4 regions of the Leeia sp. genome follow, and region 1 is predicted to be linked to each of the others. Evidence: predicted binding sites of a transcription regulator. Region 1 holds the regulator's gene; each other region holds the start of a gene.

Region 1 (5,379 bases):
GCATCCAGATTTCACGTCACATCACGGGTCGCAATGCATCGCACCAGCGCAAGCTGCCGGGGCTGCCGAAGGATACCCAGTTGCTGATCCTGTTCACGGATTTTCTGGGCCACAATGTGATGCGCCATTTCCGTGCCCTGGCGCAAGAAAATGGGGTACCGGTGATGGCGTGCCGTCGCTCCGTCTGTGCCATCAAGGAGACGTTGGTGCAGTGTGGCATTGGCCAGCCGTGCCAAGGTTGCCCCAAGCAGTCTGGCAAACGCAACCATTGAGCGGGCCAAACGGGGAAATACGGTTCACCACCCTTTAACCGGCGGGCCGGGTAGTTTAAAATGCCGCTTTGCATAAGCCGTGAATCCCGACCATGTCGAACGCCCATATTGAAGCCCAGCGCGTACTGGATGAAGCTGATTGCCTGCATGACCACGCCGAGGTCGAGGCAGCGCTGGCCCGCATGGCCAGCCAGATTACCAGCCGGCTGGCAGATCAAGATCCTTTGTTGTTCTGTGTGATGAATGGCGGGCTGATCGTTACGGGTCAGTTGTTGCCGCGTTTGACCTTTCCCCTGCAGTGCGAGTACCTGCATGCCACCCGCTATGGCAAGGAAACTTCGGGTGGGCGTCTGGCCTGGGTAGTGAAGCCGACGGAGCCGGTCAAAGGCCGTACCGTTCTGGTGGTGGACGATATTCTGGATGAAGGGCATACCCTGGCAGAAATCGTGCGTTACTGCCGAGAAGAAGGTGCAGCCGAGGTGCTGGTGGCCGTGCTGGTGGACAAGCTGCATGATCGCAAGGCACCGGGCATCAAGGCCGATTTCATCGGGCTGGAAGTGGCCGACCGCTTCCTGTTCGGTTTTGGCATGGATTACAAAGGTTACTGGCGTAATGCGCCAGGCATTTATGCGGTGAAGGGGCTGTAGAATTGGTTAGCCTCGCGCCGCCAACAAAAAACCGGCCAACTGGCCGGTTTTTTGTTGGCGGCTATCGCCTTACTTCGGCACCGTACCTTCCACACCTTCCACGTACCAGGTAATGCCATGCATGTCGCCATCAGACAAGGTTTTGCCTGCAGCTACTTTCACGGCACCAGTGTTGTCCTTGATCGGACCGGCGAAGATTGGGGCTTTGCCGGAGATGATGTCGGCACGGCGAGCGGCCAGTTTCTTCTTCACATCTTCCGGCAGGCTCTTGTTCAGCGCGCCCAGATCAATCATACCTTCTTTCAGGCCCCACCAGATGGGTTCGTTCTTCCAGTTGCCATCCATCGCGGCCTTGACGGCCTTGGTGTAATACACCCCCCAGTTGATCTGGCTGGCGGCCAGGTGGGCATCGGCGCCGAACTTGGTCATGTCCGAATCCCAACCGAAGGCTTTCACCTTTTTCTCCTGAGCGGTTTGCACCACGGCTGCGGAGTCGGTGTTCTGCATCAAGGTATCGACGCCTTGGGCGATCAGGGTTTCAGCCGCCTGGCGCTCCTTGGCCGGGTCGTACCAGCTGTTGATCCAGATGACCTTGACGGTGGCCTTCGGGTTGTTGGCGCGTGCGCCGAGGGTGAAGGCGTCAATATTGCGTACCACTTCCGGAATCGGCACCGAGGCCACCACGCCCAGTTTGCTGGTCTTGCTGGTCAGGCCCGCCACATAACCGGCCAGATAGGCACCTTCATAGGTGCGGACATCGTAGGTGCCGACGTTCTTGTCGCTCTTGAAACCGGTGGCGTGCAGGAACACAGTGTTCGGGAACTGCTTGGCCACCTTCAGCGTCGGGTTCATATAGCCAAAGGAGGTGGTGAAGATCACCTTGTTGCCATCTTGCGCCAGCTTGCGGATCACCCGTTCGGCATCCGCTCCTTCCGGTACGCTTTCCACAAACGTGGTTTTTACCTTGCCTGGGAACATCTTTTCGACGGCCTGACGGCCTTGATCATGGGCGTAGGTCCAGCCAGCATCACCCACCGGGCCCACATAGACGAAGCCTACCTTGAAGGGCTCGGCAGCGTGTGCCACACCAATGACCCCACTCACCACGAGGGCGGCAGTCAGCTGTTTGAGTACGGTTCTGCGCGAAATAACCACAAGTTGCTCCTTTGCATCAAAAGTTGCACCGTGACGGTGGGGGGTATTCGGGGCGGCCAGACGGCCGGGTTGTCATGAATTGTAGACCGTTTACAGCATGACGGGGGGATGCAGCAGCTTCTGCATCAGGTCGGGTTGATCAAGCCGCTTCAGCCACCATTGCAGGGCGTTGCCGCTATCGCTGGCACGCCAGGCCAGATGGAAAGGGTGAGGTAAGCGTTGATCCACCACTTGTTTGTGGATCAAGCGCCCTTGTCGCAGGTAAGGCTCTGCAATCTCCCGGGCCAGATAGCCGCAGGCCAGACCGCTGAGCTGGATCGTCAGCTTGGTCGGCATGTCGGGTACGTGCAGGATTTCCTGACCACTGAGAATGCCGGACGAGCGTGGTGGCAGGCTGCGAGAGGTGTCCGCGACGGCAACCGAGCGATGCCACAGGATATCTTGTGGCTGCAGGGGTTCCGGCAATTCGGCCAGAGGATGATTGGGTGCGACACAGAACACGAAATCCAGCGACCCGATGGTACGGGTGGAAAAACCACCGCCCGCCGGAGCATCACCCGGCGCGCCAACCACCAGATCGGAGCGTCGGGTCAGCAGCGAATCCCAGGTTCCCCCCAATACCTCATGGGTGATGCGGATACGGGTACCACTACCTTGTGCATAGAAATCCGTTAGCATGGGCAGCAGTGCGCTGCTGGGGAAGAGGGTGTCCATGGCAATGGACAGCTCGGTCTCCCAGCCTGTGGCAACCCGCTTGACCCGGCTTTCCAGCTCACCTGCTGCACGCAGCAGGTGGCGGCCTTCTCGCAGCAACTCTTGCCCAGCCGGCGTGAGTCGTGCGCGATGCCCGCTGCGGTCAAACAGCTTGACATCCATATCCTGCTCAAGCTTTTGAACGATATAGGTAATCGCAGACGGTACGCGATGCAGCACTTCGGCAGCTGCAGCAAAGCTGCCCTGGCGATCGATGGTATCCAGAACGGTAAGGGCATCCAGACTCAGGCGCAGCATGTACAGACCTTCCTGTGTCCTGAAGTGTGCAGGGTTAGGCTTTGCCTGCACATCCCGACAACACCTGTTTCAGGGCGGGCAGGTCCAGGATTTCGATTTCCTTGTTGTGGACCCGGATCAGCCCCTGATCCTGGAAACGCGAGAAGCCGCGACTGATGGTTTCCAGCTTGAGCCCCAGATAGCTGCCAATTTCCTCACGCGTCATGCGCAGCACAAAGCTGCGGGAGGAGTAACCGCGCAAGGCAAAGCGTTGTGACAGGTTCAGCAGGAAAGCAGCCAAGCGTTCCTCGGCCTTCATATTACCCAGCAACATCATGACGCCATGGTCTCGTACGATTTCACGGGACAGCACCTTGTAGAAATTATTCTGCAAGGAAGGGATATGCCGGCTCAGTTCCTCCAGATCGGCAAACGGAATCTCGCAGACCTCGGAGTCTTCCAGCGCAATGGCACCGCAGCTATGCGTCTCCGTGCTGATGGCGTCCAGCCCCAGCAATTCGCCTGCCATCTGGAAACCGGTGACTTGCTCGCGGCCATCTTCTGACAGCACGCTCATCTTGAAGAAACCCAGTCGCACCGCAAACAGGGAGCGCATGGCATCACCAGCTCGGTATAGCGGCTCACCCTTTTTGACTTTGACGCGCTGGGTGATGACGGTTTCCAGCTGGTTCATTTCATCACTGTTCAGGCCCAGCGGCAAACACAGCTCGCGCAGGCTACAACTGGAGCACGCTACCTTGAGGTGCTTGAGGGACACTTCCTGAATAGGGATGGTGGAGGTATGGTTCATGCCAAATCGGTAAGGTGTTGATACAGGTCAACCACGAACGGGCGGGGTATGGGCATAGTGGCAAAAACTGCTCACAACCCCAACCCAACCATGCCCGTCCTCTCGCTTGGTCAACATCATAGCCTGAATGCGGATTTTCCGACAGTGGCCGTCCCACGTGGCTGGGGACAAATGTTGTCTTTCAACATGGACGACATCGCCGCTTTCCCCGCACTTCGCCAGATTCGACAGCCCCGGCTGAATGACGCAGCCGTCGGGCGAGCCTGGTCGCGCCCGGCGATCGGCCGTCTGCCACCCGCGCTGTGCATGACGGAATGCTGGCCGCGCAAGCCGGCGGCAGTGCAGCCTGTACAAGAGGCCATTACGCTGGAGTGGCAGCAGTGGTGCGCCTTGCTGGGCAAGCGTCAACCGACCCAGATGCAGCTGCATGTGTCAGCGCATCCACAGGTTTTTGCGCTGGCGCTGGCCGACTGGCTGCAGCGGCGTGACTCCGTGTCTCCAAGTATGCCTTGTGGCATCGTACTGTATCTGGGGCAGGCGGATGTGCCGGATTGCTCAGGCGTGCCTGGCGCTGACGTGATGCTGCGCAGCATGGCGGGGGGCGAGTCCGGTTTCCATGCCTTATGCCTCACCGTACTGCCCGCTGTGTTGCAACAGGCTGGCGGCAGGGTCGGTGTGGAACTGTGGCTGGGACAGCTCATGGATGCGGAGGCCATGGCACAGGTGCACGCCTTGTTGCTCATGCAGCCCGCCCGGTTTTGTTTGCGGGGTGTGGTGGCGGCAGCCGTATCCGCCAGCCAGCTGTTGCAACAAAAAGAGCAGCTGTATCAGGTGTTGCAATGGCTGGATGAGCTGGGTTATGGCCATCTGGCGGGCGGCTGGTTTACCCGTGCAGATGACCCATGGCGGCATGCGCAGCGGCTCGGTCGACTGATGTTGACCGGGGAGGGTGATCTGATCGCGGAGGATGGCGAGTGGATTGGTCTTGGGCCAGGGGCCAGCACTTTGCTGGGTGCCGTCCAGGGCTGGAATAGTGCGGAAACGGCTTACCTCAAACAGCTGCAGCAGGGTAAACGCCCTTTGGCGGCGGCGCGCAAGCTGTCGCTGGATATCCTGATGCGGCGTGCGATGGCGCAGCAACTGCTCTGCCTGGGCTATCTGGACTTCATGACGTTTGAGCTGACTTATATGGTGCAGTTCGAGCAATACTTTGCGACCGAGCTGAAGCAGCTACAAGGCTGGATCAAGGCGGGCTATCTGCTGCAGCGGCATCGCACCCTGTGGCTGACTGAGAGCGGGCGGCTACTGGCGGATCAGTTTGCCCGCTATTTCCTGCATGCCTGATATCGTGGGCGATGGCTCCAGCATGGAGACGCATCGCTTAGTGTGTTGCCGATCCTTTCAGCCGCCAAGCCAGTAGCGGTGGGGTGACCAGCGTGCTGAGCACCACCACCAGTACGATTACCGAGTAGAGTTCATCGTTCAGCGCGCCGATACTTTTGCC
Region 2 (5,379 bases), 280 kb from region 1:
CTCAGATAGTTGGCCATCCGCAAGGGTTCCACCGCATTGGTGAACGCGATCATGGAAAAATTCGGCAGCACCAGAAACCCGATATGGGCAATGCTGGCAATTTGTTGCGGTGACATGGCTTACTCCTTGTTGCGAGGTGCACGGAAACGACGGAGGGGCATCGTGCGATGCCCCGTTTCCGGACCCCATGCCTATTGGACCTTAGCTCATGGCTTGCTGCTTGCCGCGGCCATTGCCAAAGGTCTCGGTAATACGATCCAGTATCACCGCCAGCAACACCACTGACAAGCCCCCTTCGAAGCCCAGCCCAATATCCATGCGGGAAATCCCGCCCATCACCGCATCCCCCAGCCCGCTGGCGCCCACCATGGAGGCAATGATGACCATGGACAAAGCCATCATGATGGTCTGGTTGACCCCCGCCATGATCGACGGCAAAGCTGTTGGCAGCTGTACTTTGAACAGCAATTGTGCGCCAGTACAGCCAAAAGCGTGCCCTGCTTCAACCAGTTCTTTGTTGACCAGCCGGATACCCAGTGTTGTCAGCCGTACTGCGGGTGGCATGGCAAAGATGATGGTGGACAACAGGCCAGGGACCTGGCCGACGCCAAAGAAGAACACCGCCGGGATCAGATACACAAACGCTGGCATGGTCTGCATGAAATCCAGCACAGGTCGTACCAGTGCATTGATCCGCCGACTCTTGGCACACCAGATACCCAACGGCACGCCCAACAGCAAGCTCAGAAAAGTCGAGCTCAGCACCAGAGCCAGCGTCTTGACCATGGCATCCCACTGCTCCATGGCCATGATGGAGAGCAACGAGACCAAGGTAAACCCTGCAAACAAGGCGCCACGCCGCCATAGTCCGACGCCAGCAAATATCAGCAGCAACACCCAGCTTGGGGTGATCAGCAGGCTATGTTCAATACTGTTGGCAAACCATTCAATCCCGGCACCAATGCTATTAAAAAACGGCTGAAAGTTCCCTTTGAGGTAATTCACCGTTTGGTCCGCCCAATGCCCCAGCGGAACCATATCGTGGTATTTCTCAACCACCTGTTTCAATGCATCTTCAGACATGGAGGCCTCGCTGTGCAATTTTGGAAAGGACGCTACCCGCCGTGATCACACCCAGGTAGTGGCCATGATCATCCATCACCGGTACCGGCAAGCTTTGCCCGGTGACGCGGGGCAAGATGGCCTGCAGCGCAGCCTGATGGCTGATGGGCTCGACCTTGATCAAATCATCCTGCGAGAGAGAATTCCCTGCCTGCAAGCGGAGGCGCTCAGCGCTGACCAGCCCGAGGCAACGCTGGTCAGCGGAGAGACAGGCGCACCATGGGTGGCCGTTGACCCGCTGAATGTCCGGGGTTTGCCCCAGCTGCACCTGATGGGCCGCATGCTCGTCCAGCAGATCCTTGGCCAGCAGATAGCGCGAGGTATCTACGCTCTTGAAGAACTCGCGCACATACTCATCCGCCGGGTTTTCGATGATGTCTTGCGGGGTGCCTACCTGAACCAGACGGCCACCTTCCATGATGGCGATGCGGGTTCCGATGCGAAGCGCCTCTTCCAGATCGTGCGACACAAAGAAAATGGTGCGTTGATGCTCGCGCTGCAGATTGAGCAGCACATCCTGCATTTCGTGCCGCTTGAGCGGGTCCAGCGCAGAGAATGCTTCGTCCATCAGCATCAGGGACGGATTGACCGTCAGCGCGCGGGCGAGACCCACCCGTTGCTGCATGCCACCTGAGAGCTGATGCGGGTACTTGTCCGTAACCTGCCCCAGCCCCACCTGCTGCAATACCTCAAAGGCCTTTTTCTCGCGCTCCTTGCGCCCGACCCCAGCCACCTCCAGACCAAAAGCGGCATTGGCGAGCACGGTACGGTGCGGCATCAGGGCAAAGCTTTGAAACACCATGCTCATGTCGGTGCGACGCAGTTTGACCAACTGCTTTGGCGACATTTTGGCGACGTCCTGACCATCGATGATGATCTTGCCATCGGTGGGCTCGACCAGCCGGTTGATCAGACGGATCAAGGTGGATTTGCCGGAGCCAGACAGGCCCATCAGCACGAAGATTTCCCCTGGATTCACCTTGAACGAAACATTGTTGACACCAATGACTTGTCCAGTCTGCGCAAGAATTTCTTCTTTCTTCTTGCCTTGACGGAGCAGGTCGAGTGCCACTTTGGGCTGGTCACCAAATACTTTGACCAGATTCTCGACAACGATCTTTGCTTCTGGCATATCTCCCCCGTTGCCAGTAGTGCGCCTGCTGGCACGCTACCGTTTCCTGATGTGAGGTCTCTTTTCTTGCCAGCCTTGGGACGTCGGCCTCATGCCATCGTCGGCTGTTTTTTGATCTGGATCAAGCACTACGATATAAGGCTGGGCGCTGCATGGGTAACGGGATGGCGACAGGAACATGACGCGATCCGACATGCCGGCAACATGATGAAGCCGCATGAAAAAAGCGGATGTTCATCACAAACATCCGCTTCCTCTGCTGTTACCGATCCAGCACCACGTCTGACAACGGCACACTGCAACAGGGCAAGATGAAGCCCTGATCAATCTCCCGCTGTCGAATTCCTCCCGCATGCTTCATGTCTACCTGCCCGGACAGCATTTTGGTCTTGCAGGTGCCGCATAAACCTTGGGTACACGACGAAGCCAAGCGCATGCCTGTGGCCTTGGCGGCCGCCAGAATGGTTTGCGGCGGTGCGCAGCGCACCTCATCGCCACTCTTGGCAAAACGGATGGTGTAACCCTCTCCCTCAGCCGCAGCAGGCGGCTGCGCCTCTTCCGCCCCGCCCATCAGGGTTTCAAAGGCAAAACTTTCCTCATGGTACTGCTGCATGTTGAAACCAGCAGCTTCCAGTATCTTGCGCACCGCTGCCATATAAGGCGCGGGACCACAGGTAAACACTTCCCGCTCACGGAAGTCCGGCGCGATGTTGCTCAGCGTCGCCAGTGACAGGAAGCCTTGGTAACCCGCATAGTCCCGATCTGCGCCGGCACGCTCACAGATAACCGCGTGACGGAAAGTCGGGTTATTGCGGGCCAGTGCCTGCTGTTCACGGGCAAAGATTACGTCAGCCGGAGAGCGGGCGCTGTGGACAAACACCACGTCCCGATCCAGTGCCAGATCCGTCAATGCGCGTGACATCGACATCAGCGGCGTAATCCCGCTACCGGCAGACAGAAACAGATACTTCGGCCGGTCATGCAAAAAGCAGCTGAATTCGCCGGAAGGCCCCAGCACCTTGACCGTCCGACCAACCTGCATATGGTCATGCAGCCAGTTGGACACCGGTCCATTCGGTACCCGCTTCACCGTAATCGAGACGGTATCCGGCCGGGTGGGTGTGCTGGAGAGCGTATAGCAGCGGTTGATGGCTGCCCCGTTGATCTCCAGCTCCAGGGTAATGAATTGCCCCGGCAGATAGCGAAAGCGCCGTGGCTGCTGGCTGCGAAACACAAAGGTTTTCACATCATGGGTTTCGTCCCGCACCAGCACACACTCCAGCGTGTCGTCCGTGCCGGGTTGCCACAGGACAGACTCCGCCATGTTGAAGTCGGGCAAAGGTGCAGCAGCCATGCACGGAACTCCCTTACTTGATGTAGGCCGACAGGCGGTTGATGTACCAGTTGCTGAACTTTTCAACCAGCGTCTCAGTATAGGGGGAGTATGGGCCAGGGCGATAGGCCGGGCTCTTCACTCCCAGATGAGACTCTTCCACCAGGCGGCGGTCCTGTGCATTGGTGGCGTCCCAAACGGCAGTCATGTTGTCGATCTGGTAATCCACGCCTTCCACGGCATCCTTGTGCACCAGCCACTTGGTGCGCACCAGCGTACGGTCTTGATCCAGCGGCATCACCATGAAGGTCACAATATGATCCCCCATGAAATGGTGCCAGCTGTTCGGCTGGGTCCAGAACGACAGGCCACCGATTGCGCCATCTTCAAAGTTGGCCAGCAAGCGATTACAGGCGCGGCGGGTATTGAGGGTCTGTGATTCACCGGTCTTGTCCAGCGGCATGCGCTGGGTGCGGAAGCCGGAAATCATGCTGTCCAGACGGTCTACCTCCGCCGACGGCAAGCCCATGGACTCCCACTTGGCGTGGCGTTCTGCCACCATGGCATCATAACGGCGGATACCCTCATCCGTTTCTGGAGTGGGGGCAAAGCCATAGCTGTAGGCGTACAGAGAAATGGTCAGCTCGGGATGGTTACCGGTGCAGTGATAGCACTCCCGGTTGTTTTCCATCGTCAGCTTCCAGTTGCCCTGCTCGATGATGTCGATCTGCTTGGCAATCTTGGTATTCGCCACCTGATGCGGTGCGATATACGGCGTCATGGTTGCGGCCAGTTCTTCGAAATCTGCAGGCGGCTCATCCGCCAGACAGATGAACAGCAGGCCTGCCACATTCTTCAGGTGCACCGTACCAAGGCGGTGTTTGGACGGATCAAAATCCGCGCCCATATGCTCGGCAAACAGCAACTGGCCTTGCAGGTTATACGTCCACTGGTGATAAGGACAGACCAGATTGCCCACCGCACCACGCTCATCGGCGCACAGACGCGAGCCCCGGTGACGGCACACATTGTGGAAAGCGCGAATTTCACCGTCGTCATCACGGACAATCAGGATTGGCTTTTCACCGACCTGAACGGTCACATAGTCGCCCGGCTCAGGCACATCCGGCTCCACGCCGACATAAATCCAGTGCTTGCCGAAGATATGCTCCATATCGGCGTCAAAGACTTCGCGGCTGGTATAGAACGGCGCTTCCAGACTGTAGCCTTGCTGACGACGGGCCAGCATGTCAGCGAGGTTCAGCGGTTTGCCATGCAGGTGAATCGGGCTGGACGACATGTGTTCTGCACTCCCCTGTTAGATGTGTGCTCAGAAGTCGATGAGGCGATGTTCGCGCAGGTAGTCCAGAACAACTTGCGCTTTTTCGACCACCGTACCCTGTTTCACGACTTGACCAGCACGTCCGCCTTCATCGCTGGCGATGGCGCCTTGCATGCGGGCATGGCCTGAGAGCTTGAGTTGCGCCTTCAGGGGCCGGGCCCGACGGTTCGCAGGCTCCACCTGCCAGCACTGTTCTGAAACCGACACGACAAAACCATGGCGCTGCACCACGCGCCCGGCACGTGCCAAGGCGTAGGCATAGCGGGTCGTGCCATGTGCACGGGGATGCAGGGTGATCAGTGCCGGCAAATCCACCTCCAGCTCACGTCGCAAGCCTTTGGGCAGAAACTGCACCACTCGGGCGGTACGCCCTCGCAAACTGACCTGCAAGGCATCCTGAATCACCGGCATGCCAAGCGCTGCAGCCAGCTGAAACGGCAACATGCCGCT
Region 3 (5,379 bases), on a different contig from region 1:
ACCGCTGCAACACCGACGCCGGAGCGGCAAGCCGCCTTGCTGCACCTGTTGAAGCAAGACTGCGGTTCCTGTCACGGCATGACCCTGCAAGGCGGGCTCGGCAGCCCCTTGACCTCGCAGGCGCTGGAGGACCGCCCACCGGAGTCGCTGGTGCAAACCATCCTGCAGGGACGCCCCGGTACCGCCATGCCACCGTGGAACACCTTCATCAGTGAAGATGAAGCACGCTGGCTGGTAGAAATGCTGCAACAAGGAAAAATCCCATGATGGCACGCTGGACCCGCCCGCTGATGACCCTGCTGCTCACCCTGACTCTCGCCGCATGCGGCAGCGTTCCTGCCCTGCGCGGCAGTGGCGATCTTGGCGTAGTAATCGAGCGCGCCAGTGGCAGCGTGCAGGTGGTGGACAACAGCCACCGGCAGGCGCTGTATCGTATCCGGGGGCTGGGCGACCTGTCACATGCCTCACTGGTCTACAGCCGGGATGCCCGTTACGTCTATGTGTTTGGCCGGGACGGCGGCCTCAGCAAGGTGGATATCCTGCAAGGCCAGCAGGTCGCTCGGGTGATGCAGGCCGGTAACAGCATCGGTGGCGCCATTTCCAGTGACGGCCGCATCATCGCGGCGCAGAATTACACCCCTGGCGGCGTCAAACTGTTTGACGCCGAAACCCTCGTCCTGCTGGCCGACATCCCCGCCGTGGATGCCCACGGTCAAGTCTCGAAAGTGGTCGGGCTGGCCGATCTGCCAGGCAACCGCTTTGCGTTCAGCCTGTTTGAGGCCGGTGAAATCTGGGTGGTGGACGCCAACCAGCCGCGCCAGCCAACGATTCGTAAGTACCCGGCCATCGGCAAGAATCCCTACGATGGTCTGGCCAGCAGCGATGGCCGCTATTACATCGCCGGACTGTTCGGGGAGGACGGGCTGGCCTTGCTGGATACCTGGCAACCCGACGCCGGTGTGCGCCGCATCCTGCCTGGCTACCGCAAGGATGATCCGGCGCTGCCGGTCTACAAGATGCCGCACCTGCGCGGCTGGTCACTGGCCGGGGATTACGCCTTCCTGCCCGCCATAGGCCAGCACAGTGTACTGATGGCCGACAGCCGCAGCTGGCAGCCCGTGGCGCAGATCCCGGTTTACGGCCAGCCGGTCTTTGTGATGGCCGACCCCAGCGGCCGCCGGGTGTGGGTCAATTTTGCCTTCCCGCACAATGACACCGTGCAGGTGATCGACGTGCCCAGTCGCACGGTGATCCAGACCCTCAAGCCCGGCAAGGCCATCCTGCACATGGAATTTACCGGCCGGGGTGATCAGGTCTGGCTGTCCAGCCGCGACGACAACAAGCTGGTGGTGATCGACCCGCACACCTTTGCCACGCTGACGGAGCTGCCCGCAGACAGCCCCTCTGGCATTTTCTTCAGCTGGCGCGCGCACCGCTCGGGGATGTGATGAACGCCCCGGCACTGCTCCCGCTGCTGGACCGCTATCAACGCGGCTTTCCGCTGCAGCCCCGCCCTTTCGCAGCGCTGGCGCAAGACGCAGGGTTGGATGAGGCCGCCTTGCTGCAGCAACTAACCCAGCACCAGCAGGCCGGGCTACTCAGCCGGGTGGGGGCGGTGTTTGCGCCCAACACGGTCGGCTGCAGCACGCTGGCGGCACTGGCACTGCCCCCCGCACAACGGGATACCGTCGCGCAGTGGATCAGCCAGCTGCCCGAGGTCAATCACAACTATGCCCGCGAGCACCACTACAATCTGTGGTTCGTACTGACCGCCCGCGACCGGGCGGCGCTGGACCGCACCCTGCTGGCCATCGCGCAGCATTGCGGGCAAGCCCCACTGGACCTGCCGCTGGAGCGTGAATACCACATCGACCTTGGCTTTGCGCTGGGAGAGCACGGCCCGGCCCGCCGCCGCACTGTCACTCCGACCCCACCGCAGCTCGACGCGGCAGACCACCGCCTGCTGACGGCCTTGCAAGACGGCCTGCCACTGGACACCCAACCCTTTCTGAGCCTGGCCCAGCGCTGTGGCTGGGAAGAAGCCTCCCTGCTGCAGCGCCTGCAAGCATGGCAGGACAGCGGGGTGATCCGGCGCTTCGGCTTTATCCTGCGCCACCATGAGCTGGGCTACCGCGCCAATGCCATGTGTGTGTGGCAGGTGCCGGATGCACAGCGGGACACCATCGGGCAGCAGCTGGCCGACGATGCTGCTGTCAACCTGTGTTATGGCCGCCCCGCCCGTTTGCCGCACTGGCCCTACAACCTGTTCTGCATGCTGCACGCGGCAGACCCTGCAACCGCCCAAGCGGCGGCCCTCGCGCTGTCACAACGGCACGGCCTGGAAGCTGTGCCGCAAGCGGTGCTGGTTTCCACCCGTCGCTACACCCAGCGCGGCGCTCGTTACGGACACACCTCATGAATGCCCCGCTACAGCACGCTGTAGTCCTGACCGACTTGCAGCAACGCATCATCAACCAGCTGCAAGGCGAGTTTCCACTGCATCCGCGTCCTTATGCCGAGGCCGCACAGCGGCTAGGCTGCGATGAGGCCACCTTGCTGCAACAGCTGCGGCAATTGCTGCGCGACGGCGTGCTGACCCGCTTTGGCCCCCTGTTTCAGGTGGAGCGCATGGGGGGCGCTTTCGTACTGGCGGCGTTGAAAGTGCCGGAAGCGGATTACGCCCGCGTCAGCGCCCTGGTGAATGCCCTGCCTGCGGTGGCTCACAATTACCGGCGCGAGCATGCCCTCAATATGTGGTTTGTACTCGCTACCGCCCAGCCACAGGGAATTGCCACCGCCATTGCGCAGATCGAGCAGGATACCGGCCTGACCGTGCATGCCTTTCCCAAGCTACGCGAATACTATGTCGGCATGCAGTTTGCCGTAGGCGGTCAGGCACCGGTTGGCCAGCGACCCGGCAACACCCCGCTGCGCGATGTGATACTGGACGCGCAGGACCATCAACTGGTCAAACGCAGCCAGGGCGGGCTGGCGCTGCAACCCCACCCCTATGCCGAGCTGGCGGCCGCACTGGGCTGCAGTGAAGATGCCGTGTTGCAGCGCTTGCAGCGCATGCTGGAGAGTGGCGTGGTGCGCCGTATCGGCGCCGTACCCAACCATTACGCCATCGGCTACCGCGCCAATGGCATGGTGGTGTTCGATGTGGCGGACACGCAGGTAGACACGCTGGGCGAGCAGGTGGGGCAACAGGCCTTTGTCAGCCACTGCTACCGCCGCCCGCGTCACCTGCCGGACTGGCCTTACAACCTGTTTGCCATGTGCCACGGTGCCGATCACGCCGCGGTCGAGCAGCAGGCCCAGCAACTGCGCCGCCTGCTGGGCGCGGCCTGTACGCAACACGCGGTACTGTTCTCCAGCCGTATCCTGAAAAAGAGCGGCTTGCGCCTGTAGGACCACGCGGCCTGTTTTGCCCGGCAGACGCACTCGGCTTGATACCTGTCAATGAGCGGAGCGCCACTTCGCAGGACCATGTCGGCATGGACATTCTTGCTGGGCGATTCCCATGCTGCGCCTGACCCCGTATCTGCAATCCCTGCTACACCCGGCACCGCTGCCGCCTGCGCGCAAACCGGCCGGGCCGGTGGTGATCTGGAACCTGATCCGCCGCTGCAACCTGACCTGCCAACACTGCTACTCCATCTCTGCTGACAAGGACTTTGCCGGTGAGTTGAGTACCGATGAGGTGTTTGCCGTCATGGACGACCTGCGTGCCTTTGGCGTGCCAGTCCTGATCCTGTCCGGCGGCGAGCCACTGCTGCGGCCCGATCTGCTGCAGATAGGCAAGCGCGCCAAGGCGCTGGGATTTTATGTCGGGCTGTCCAGCAATGGCACCCTGATCACGCCGGACCGGGTGGCCGGCATTGCCGATGTCGGCTTTGATTATGTAGGCATCAGTCTGGACGGTATCGGTGCCACCCACGACCGCTTCCGGCGGCTACAAGGTGGTTTTGACCTCGCCTTGCAGGGTATCCGCCTGTGTCGCGATGCGGGCATGAAGGTGGGCGTGCGTTACACCATGACCGAGGACAACGCCGACGACCTGCCCGCCCTGCTGCAGCTGGTCGACGATGAAGGCATCGACAAGTTTTATTTCTCGCACCTCAACTATGCCGGGCGCGGCAACAAGCACCGCGATACCGACGCCCGTCACCAGCGCACCCGCTGGGCAATGGACCTGCTGATTGCCGAATGCCTGCGCTATCTGCAGGCGGGCCGCCCCAAGGATTTCGTCACCGGCAACAACGATGCCGATGGCGTCTACCTGCTGCACTGGGCCGAACAGCATTATCCACAACACGCCGCGCAGCTCCGCCAGCGCTTGCAGCAATGGGGGGGCAATGCCAGCGGGGTGAATGTGGCCAATATCGACAATCTGGGCAACGTACACCCGGACACCATGTGGTGGAAGGTGACACTGGGCAATGTGCGCGAGCGACCGTTCTCGTCCATCTGGCCGGACACCGGCCACCCGCTGATGGCCGGGCTCAAGCAGCAGCCCCGCCCGGTACAGGGACGCTGCGGTGCCTGTCAGCATCTGGCGATTTGCAACGGCAACACCCGCGTGCGCGCCTGGGAGCTGACCGGTGATTACTGGGCGGCCGACCCGGCCTGTTATCTGAGTGATCAGGAAGTCGGCGTGGCGGATGGGGCGTTCCCGCTGGCCCCGCTGACCCGCTGGCAGCGTATCCCGCTGGTCAGCATGGAGACCCAGCCATGATGCTGCCCAAACTGTCTGCCGCTATCCTGTTGCTGCTCAGCCTGCAGAGCCTGGCCGCCGACCCCGCCACCCTGTATCAGCAGCATTGCCTGACTTGTCATGGTAACCAGCGCATGGGCAGCATGGCCCCCGCCCTATTGCCACAGAGCCTGGAGCGCCTGAAACCGGGCGAGATTCTCAGTGTGATCCGCCAGGGGCGCCCCGCCACCCAGATGCAGGGCTTTGCCGACCGGCTGAGCGCGGAAGACATCCAGTTACTGGCCAGCTGGTTGCGCCAGGCACCCAGTGAAGTGCCACAGTGGCGCGAGCAGGACATAAGCGCCTCGCGCGTGCAGTACCTCGATCCGGCCACGCTGCCCGCCCGCCCGGGCTACCGCGCCGACCCGCACAACCTGTTTGTGGTGGTGGAAGCAGGGGATCACCATGTGAGCGTACTCGATGGTGATCGTTTTGAGCCGATCGCCCGTTTTCAGAGCCGCTTTGCGCTGCATGGCGGCCCCAAGTTCTCGCCGGATGGCCGCTTTGTCTACTTTGCCAGCCGTGATGGCTGGGTCAGCCAGTACGATCTCTACACCCTGCAGATGGTGGCCGAAATTCGTGTTGGCCTGAATACCCGCAATCTGGCGGTGTCATCGGATGGT
Region 4 (5,379 bases), on a different contig from region 1:
GCGCGACTGCAGCCGGATTATGCAACCCTGCGCCCGGTGCCGTGGGCGAGGGTACCGCGTGCACTGGCCATCCACGACTGCATGGACAGTGATACCGAGCTGACCCCGCTGGCGTCCCGCTCGGTGCTCAAGAGCGTGCTGGCACGTTATGCCGGGCGCGGCTGGACGCCGATTGTGGCCCCTGAGCTGGAATTCTACGTGCTGGCCCCGAACCCGGACCCGAACCAGCCGCTGCAACCGCCGCTGGACCCGCTGGGACGGCGTGAGGTGGGGCAGGCTTCCTTCAGTTTCTCGGCCCTGAATGCCTTTGATGGCTTCTTTGACGACCTCTACGCTGCCCTGCCGGTGCTGGGCATTGATGGCGATACCTTTGTCCATGAGATGGGGCCGGGCCAGTTCGAGATCAATCTCAAGCACGGCCCTGCGCTGGAGCTGGCCGACCAAACCTTCCTGTTCAAGTATGCGCTGCGTGAAATTGGCGCTCGCCACGGCCTGCTGGTGGTGTGCATGGCCAAGCCGATTGCCGGTGTGGCGGGCAGCTCGATGCACATTCATCAGAGTGTGGTGGATGAGCAGGGGCGCAATGTGTTCAGTGGCGAAGATGGCGAACCCTCGGCGGCGTTCTATGGCTTCATTGCCGGTCAGCAACGCTATCTGCCGGATTTGTTGCCGCTGTTTGCCCCGCACGTCAATTCTTACCGGCGCTTTGTCAAAGGCTCCGCCGCGCCGATCAATCTGGCGTGGGGCTATGACAACCGCTCGGTGGGTCTGCGCATTCCCCTGTCCGGGCCGGCGGCGCGCCGGGTGGAAAACCGCCTGCCGGGTTGCGATGCCAATCCCTATCTGGCACTGGCCGCCAGTCTGGTCAGCGGCTGGCAGGGCATGGCTGAAGGCTTGCAGCCGGATGAGCCCGCCACCGGCAATGTCTATGGTGAAGCGGTCACCCTGCCGCGCACACTGGACGCCGCCTTGCAGCGCATGGAAGAGCAGGGGACAGCCGAACGCCTGTTTGGCGCCGAATTCACCCGCGCCTTCATCGCCAGCAAGGAGATGGAGCTGGCCAGTTTCTATAACGAGATCACGCCGTGGGAGCGGCGTTATCTGGCCGGGCAGGCCTGAGGCAAGCCATGCCCATCGGCAGGCCCTTCGGCAGCATCACGCTGCCGGGTCTTGCTCCCCATCCACATAGACCCATAGTCCGGCTTCGCGCTCGAAGCGGCTGCGCTCATGCAATCGCCAAGCGCGGCCGCCGACCTTGTAGCGGGCGGTAAAGCGCACCGTAGCATGGTCCGCATCCTGCTGTTGATGCTCGTGCACGGTCAGCCCCAGCCAGCGGCTGTCATCCGTCGCCAGATCGAGCTCGGCAGGACGGGTACGGCTGTGCCAGCTGGCCAGCAGCCAGTGAACGTCTTTCAGCACATAGGCCGTATAGCGGGAGCGCATCAGCGCCTCTGCGGTTGGGGCTGTTTGCTGGCCGCTGAGGATGGGCTGGCAGCACTGCGCCAAAGGCAGCGTGCTGCCACAAGGGCAATCGGGGGCGGGCGTCGGGGTGGGTTTGCGCTTCATGCGCCCTAGTGTACCCGAAGCCTGCGCTGCCGTTTACTGCGGCAGCTTCTGGCTCTGGCGGTCGTGTGCCAAGCTGTCCTCACGGACATGGCGTCGCACGAAGAAGAACAGATAAGTCGCCATCACCAGAATGAAGGCAATGACGGCCATGCTGAGTAAGCCGATGTCTGTGGTGAACAGGACGGTGATCCATTGCGGCATGATGATTACTCCATGTGAAATGAAAGCGGTACCCGAGTTAAAGCGGTACCCGAGTTCGGGGCATGCCTCCATCTAACGCCGGTCTGAACGGTTTGCACTTGATCCGCGTCAAATTCCCCTCTCGCTCAAGGGGTTATCTGCACGCGGCTTGCGCAGCCGCAAACGGGGGCCTCCAGAATCCGCTTGTCGTCCCCCAAACGGAAGAGGACAATCCGCTGCCATAGTGTCCAAGCCAGAGCCTCGCATGCGCCGTACCGTCTCCTTGTCGTCAGAGTTGCCCATTACCGGCCTGCTGGCCTATTGCCGCGCCGGGTTTGAGGCGGAGTGTGGCGAGGAATTGCTGCAGGCAGGGCTGAAAATCGGCTGCCAGGTGAGCGTAGAGGCGGAGGCGGGCAGTGGTTTTGTGCGGCTGTGCAGTGTGCGTCCGGACCGCCGTTTGCAACAGGTACAATGGGCCGACCTGATCTTTGCGCGGCAGCTGCTGCTGGAGGTGGGCGAATTGACCGGTCTGCCGGAGCGCGACCGTTTGACCCCCTTGCTGACGGCGCTGCAGGGCTTGCCGCTCAAAGTGGGTTCGGTCTGGCTGGAGACGGCAGACACCAACGAAGCCAAAGAGTTGTCCGGCTTCTGCCGCCGTTTTGGTGACAAGCTGGCACCGGCGTTGCGGCAGGTCGGGGTGCTGGTGGGGCCGGAGGATGGCGTGCGGCTGGTCCTGTTCTGGCGTAGCCATGCCCAGGTGCATCTGGCGCTGGCCATGCCCGGCAATCGCAGCGAATGGCCGCAAGGCATTCCACGTCTGCGCATGCCATTTGAGGCACCGAGCCGATCGACCCTTAAACTGGCCGAAGCCATCCAGGTGTTCATGAGTGCTGAAGAGGAACAGCAGCGTTTCAAAAGCAGCATGCGTGCGGTGGATCTGGGCGCGGCCCCCGGGGGCTGGACCTGGCAATTGATTACGCGGGGGCTCAAGGTGCTGGCGGTGGACAATGGCCCACTCAAAGGCAATGTACAAGGTCACCCGCAAGTGCGACACTTCCGGCAGGATGGCTTCCGCTTCCGGCCTGACCAGCCGGTCGACTGGCTGGTGTGCGACATGGTAGAGCAGCCGGTGCGGGTGGCGCGCCTGATGGCGGACTGGCTGGCCGACGGATTGGCGCGCGAAGCAATCTTCAACCTCAAGCTGCCGATGAAAAAGCGTCTGGCGGAAGTAGAGCGTTGCTTTGACGAAATACGGGAGCGCCTGAGCGGGGTGCCGCATCAACTCGAAGCAAGGCAGCTGTATCACGACCGCGAAGAGATCACGGTCTACCTGCGGCGTCTGTCGTCCCGGAAGCGGTAACCATCCTTAACCTTTGCCGACTGTACAGTCGGTCAGCAACTTTGAATAATGCAACACGCTGTGTGTCCCATATTGAAGGAGGTACCCGATGTTGAAAGAGTTCAAAGAGTTTGCCATGAAGGGCAATGTGGTCGATCTGGCGGTGGGCGTCATCATTGGTGCTGCCTTTGGTGCCATCGTCAAATCGCTGGTGGACGACGTGATCATGCCGCCGATTGGCATGCTGTTGGGTAATATGGACTTTGCCAACCTGTACTGGGTGCTGAAAGAAGGCACCAAGGCCGCCGCACCGTATGCCACCCTCAAGGAGGCGACCGATGCTGGCGCGGTGGTACTGCGCTATGGCGCTTTCATCAATACCATCGTCAACTTCCTGATTGTGGCGTTCTCGGTGTTTCTGGTGATCAAGCAGTTGAACCGCTTCAAGAAAGAAGAAGTGGCCGCACCTGCGGCACCGGCAGAACCCAGTGAAGAAGTGCTGCTGCTGCGTGAGATTCGCGACAACCTGAAGCGTTGAAAACGCAGCCGTGCAGGGCAGCGAATGCTGCATAGCAAAAAGTGCTTGATTTTTATTAAAAAAATCATTACAGTCTCGGGCTGTCTGTCCTGAGGGGCAGCAGCCCGGTCTGTTTCCGGGGCTTCAACATCGAACCCTGACTGTATTCCGTGGCCTTTCTGGCTGCGTGTCTTGCCACATTGAGATGTGGTTCTCCGGTTAGCGTCGATGTCGTGCGCTAGCAATCTGTCCGAATTCTTGTGTCTGCAGCCAGCCCGTTGCCTATGGTAACGCGGGCAGCAGGGACGCATTCTGCCTGCTCGCGTAGTAACCATTTTGCTTTGATAGGAAGCCGCATGACGGTCGAAACCGCCACCCCCATGTTTGCCGATTTTCATCTGGACCCGCGCGTACTGCGTGCCCTGGAAGAATCCGGCTATGAAAAACCCACCCCGATCCAGGCGGCTGCCATTCCGGCACTGCTGGAAGGGGCTGACGTGATGGCTTCGGCCTCTACTGGTACCGGCAAGACCGCTGCCTTCCTGCTGCCTGCGCTGCAACGCATTGCCAGCACCCCGCGCCCGGCAGGCTATTTTGGCCCGCGCGCACTGGTGCTGGTCCCGACCCGTGAACTGGCGACCCAGGTGTCTACTGCCGCCAGCCAGTACGGCAAGTTCCTGTCCCGCTTTGCGACCGTGACCATCGTGGGCGGCATGCCTTATCCGGTGCAAAACCGCCTGCTGTCGCGCCCGTTCGAAGTGCTGATCGCCACCCCGGGCCGTTTGCTGGACCATCTGTCGCGTGGCCGTATCGATCTGTCCCAGCTGGAAATGCTGGTGCTGGATGAAGCCGACCGCATGCTGGACATGGGCTTTGTCGACGACGTGGAAGCCATCTGCGCCATGACTGCACCGAGCCGCCAGACCGCGCTGTTCTCCGCCACGCTGGATGGTGCTGTAGGCAACCTGGCCCACCGTCTGCTGCGTGAGCCGCAACGCATCCAGATTGCGGCGACTCAGGCCCAGCAAGGCAAGATCGAACAACGCATGCACTACGCCGATGATCTGGCACACAAGGGCAAGCTGCTCAGTCATCTGCTGACCGACCAGACCTTGCAGCAAGCCATCATCTTTACCGCGACCAAGCTGGATGCCGATGATCTGGCTGACCACCTGGCCAATGAAGGCTGGGCTGCCGCTGCCCTGCATGGTGACATGCAGCAACGCGAGCGCAACCGGACCTTGACCCAGCTGCGCAACGGGCACGTCCGCCTGCTGGTGGCTACCGATGTGGCGGCGCGCGGGATCGACATTGATGGTATCAGCCATGTGATCAACTACGATCTGCCGAAGAACGCCGAAGACTACGTCCACCGCATTGGCCGTACCGGCCGTGCTGGTCGTAGCGGTGTGGCCATTTCGCTGGTGTCGCCGCGTGAGCGCGGTCTGCTGTCGCGGATCGAGCGTTTCATCGGCAACCGTATTTTCGCCGCCGTGGTGCCGGGGCTGGAGCCGCGCGTGAAGCCGCGCCCCGCCGGTGGCAAGCCGGGTGCACCGCGCAACGGTGCAGGCCGTGGTCAGGGTCGTGGCTTCTCGGGCCCGCGTCGCGACGGCGAGCAACGTAGCTGGGGTCAGCGTGACGGCCAGCCGCGTGGCGAAGGTCAGGGCGTGTCGTTCCGTGATGGCGCACCGCGCGAAAACCGTCGTGTTCCGCAAGAAGGCCGTACCGAAGGTGCACCGCGTCGCTTCAGCCAGGACAACCGCGGCGAAGGTCAGGC

The links. Region 1 encodes FNR, which switches genes on or off when oxygen is low (the NO sensors DNR and NnrR bind a similar motif). Its sites were predicted from a motif close to TTGATNNNNATCAA; they were not measured.
Region 2: ACE3O2_RS07590 (glycine betaine/L-proline ABC transporter ATP-binding protein) is a predicted target of FNR. The motif match lies at 2,366-2,379, and genes of this name have one in related genera.
Region 3: nirJ (heme d1 biosynthesis radical SAM protein NirJ) is a predicted target of FNR. The motif match lies at 3,450-3,463, and genes of this name have one in related genera.
Region 4: ACE3O2_RS16165 (DUF3149 domain-containing protein) is a predicted target of FNR. The motif match lies at 1,866-1,879, and genes of this name have one in related genera.

What each region holds. Positions count from the first base shown of each region.
Region 1 is NZ_JAYREC010000002.1:646,371-651,749, reverse strand. Features, by position in the region: gene ACE3O2_RS08755 (DUF2325 domain-containing protein) at 1-272, shown strand, start outside; gene ACE3O2_RS08750 (hypoxanthine-guanine phosphoribosyltransferase) at 365-919, shown strand; gene ACE3O2_RS08745 (BMP family ABC transporter substrate-binding protein) at 989-2,074, opposite strand; gene ACE3O2_RS08740 (LysR family transcriptional regulator) at 2,165-3,085, opposite strand; gene fnr (fumarate/nitrate reduction transcriptional regulator Fnr) at 3,120-3,875, opposite strand; gene ACE3O2_RS08730 (hypothetical protein) at 4,047-5,219, shown strand; gene ACE3O2_RS08725 (cation:proton antiporter) at 5,257-5,379, opposite strand, start outside.
Region 2 is NZ_JAYREC010000002.1:366,209-371,587, reverse strand. Features, by position in the region: gene ACE3O2_RS07600 (GlxA family transcriptional regulator) at 1-116, opposite strand, end outside; gene ACE3O2_RS07595 (ABC transporter permease) at 202-1,083, opposite strand; gene ACE3O2_RS07590 (glycine betaine/L-proline ABC transporter ATP-binding protein) at 1,076-2,254, opposite strand; gene ACE3O2_RS07585 (FAD-binding oxidoreductase) at 2,517-3,608, opposite strand; gene ACE3O2_RS07580 (aromatic ring-hydroxylating dioxygenase subunit alpha) at 3,622-4,887, opposite strand; gene ACE3O2_RS07575 (electron transfer flavoprotein subunit beta) at 4,918-5,379, opposite strand, start outside.
Region 3 is NZ_JAYREC010000001.1:926,277-931,655, forward strand. Features, by position in the region: gene ACE3O2_RS05095 (cytochrome c) at 1-267, shown strand, start outside; gene ACE3O2_RS05100 (cytochrome D1 domain-containing protein) at 264-1,448, shown strand; gene ACE3O2_RS05105 (Lrp/AsnC family transcriptional regulator) at 1,448-2,419, shown strand; gene ACE3O2_RS05110 (Lrp/AsnC family transcriptional regulator) at 2,416-3,411, shown strand; gene nirJ (heme d1 biosynthesis radical SAM protein NirJ) at 3,524-4,738, shown strand; gene ACE3O2_RS05120 (cytochrome D1 domain-containing protein) at 4,735-5,379, shown strand, end outside.
Region 4 is NZ_JAYREC010000007.1:28,085-33,463, forward strand. Features, by position in the region: gene ACE3O2_RS16155 (glutamine synthetase family protein) at 1-1,119, shown strand, start outside; gene ACE3O2_RS16160 (YchJ family protein) at 1,156-1,566, opposite strand; gene ACE3O2_RS16165 (DUF3149 domain-containing protein) at 1,600-1,767, opposite strand; gene rlmM (23S rRNA (cytidine(2498)-2'-O)-methyltransferase RlmM) at 2,012-3,106, shown strand; gene mscL (large conductance mechanosensitive channel protein MscL) at 3,195-3,623, shown strand; gene ACE3O2_RS16180 (DEAD/DEAH box helicase) at 3,959-5,379, shown strand, end outside.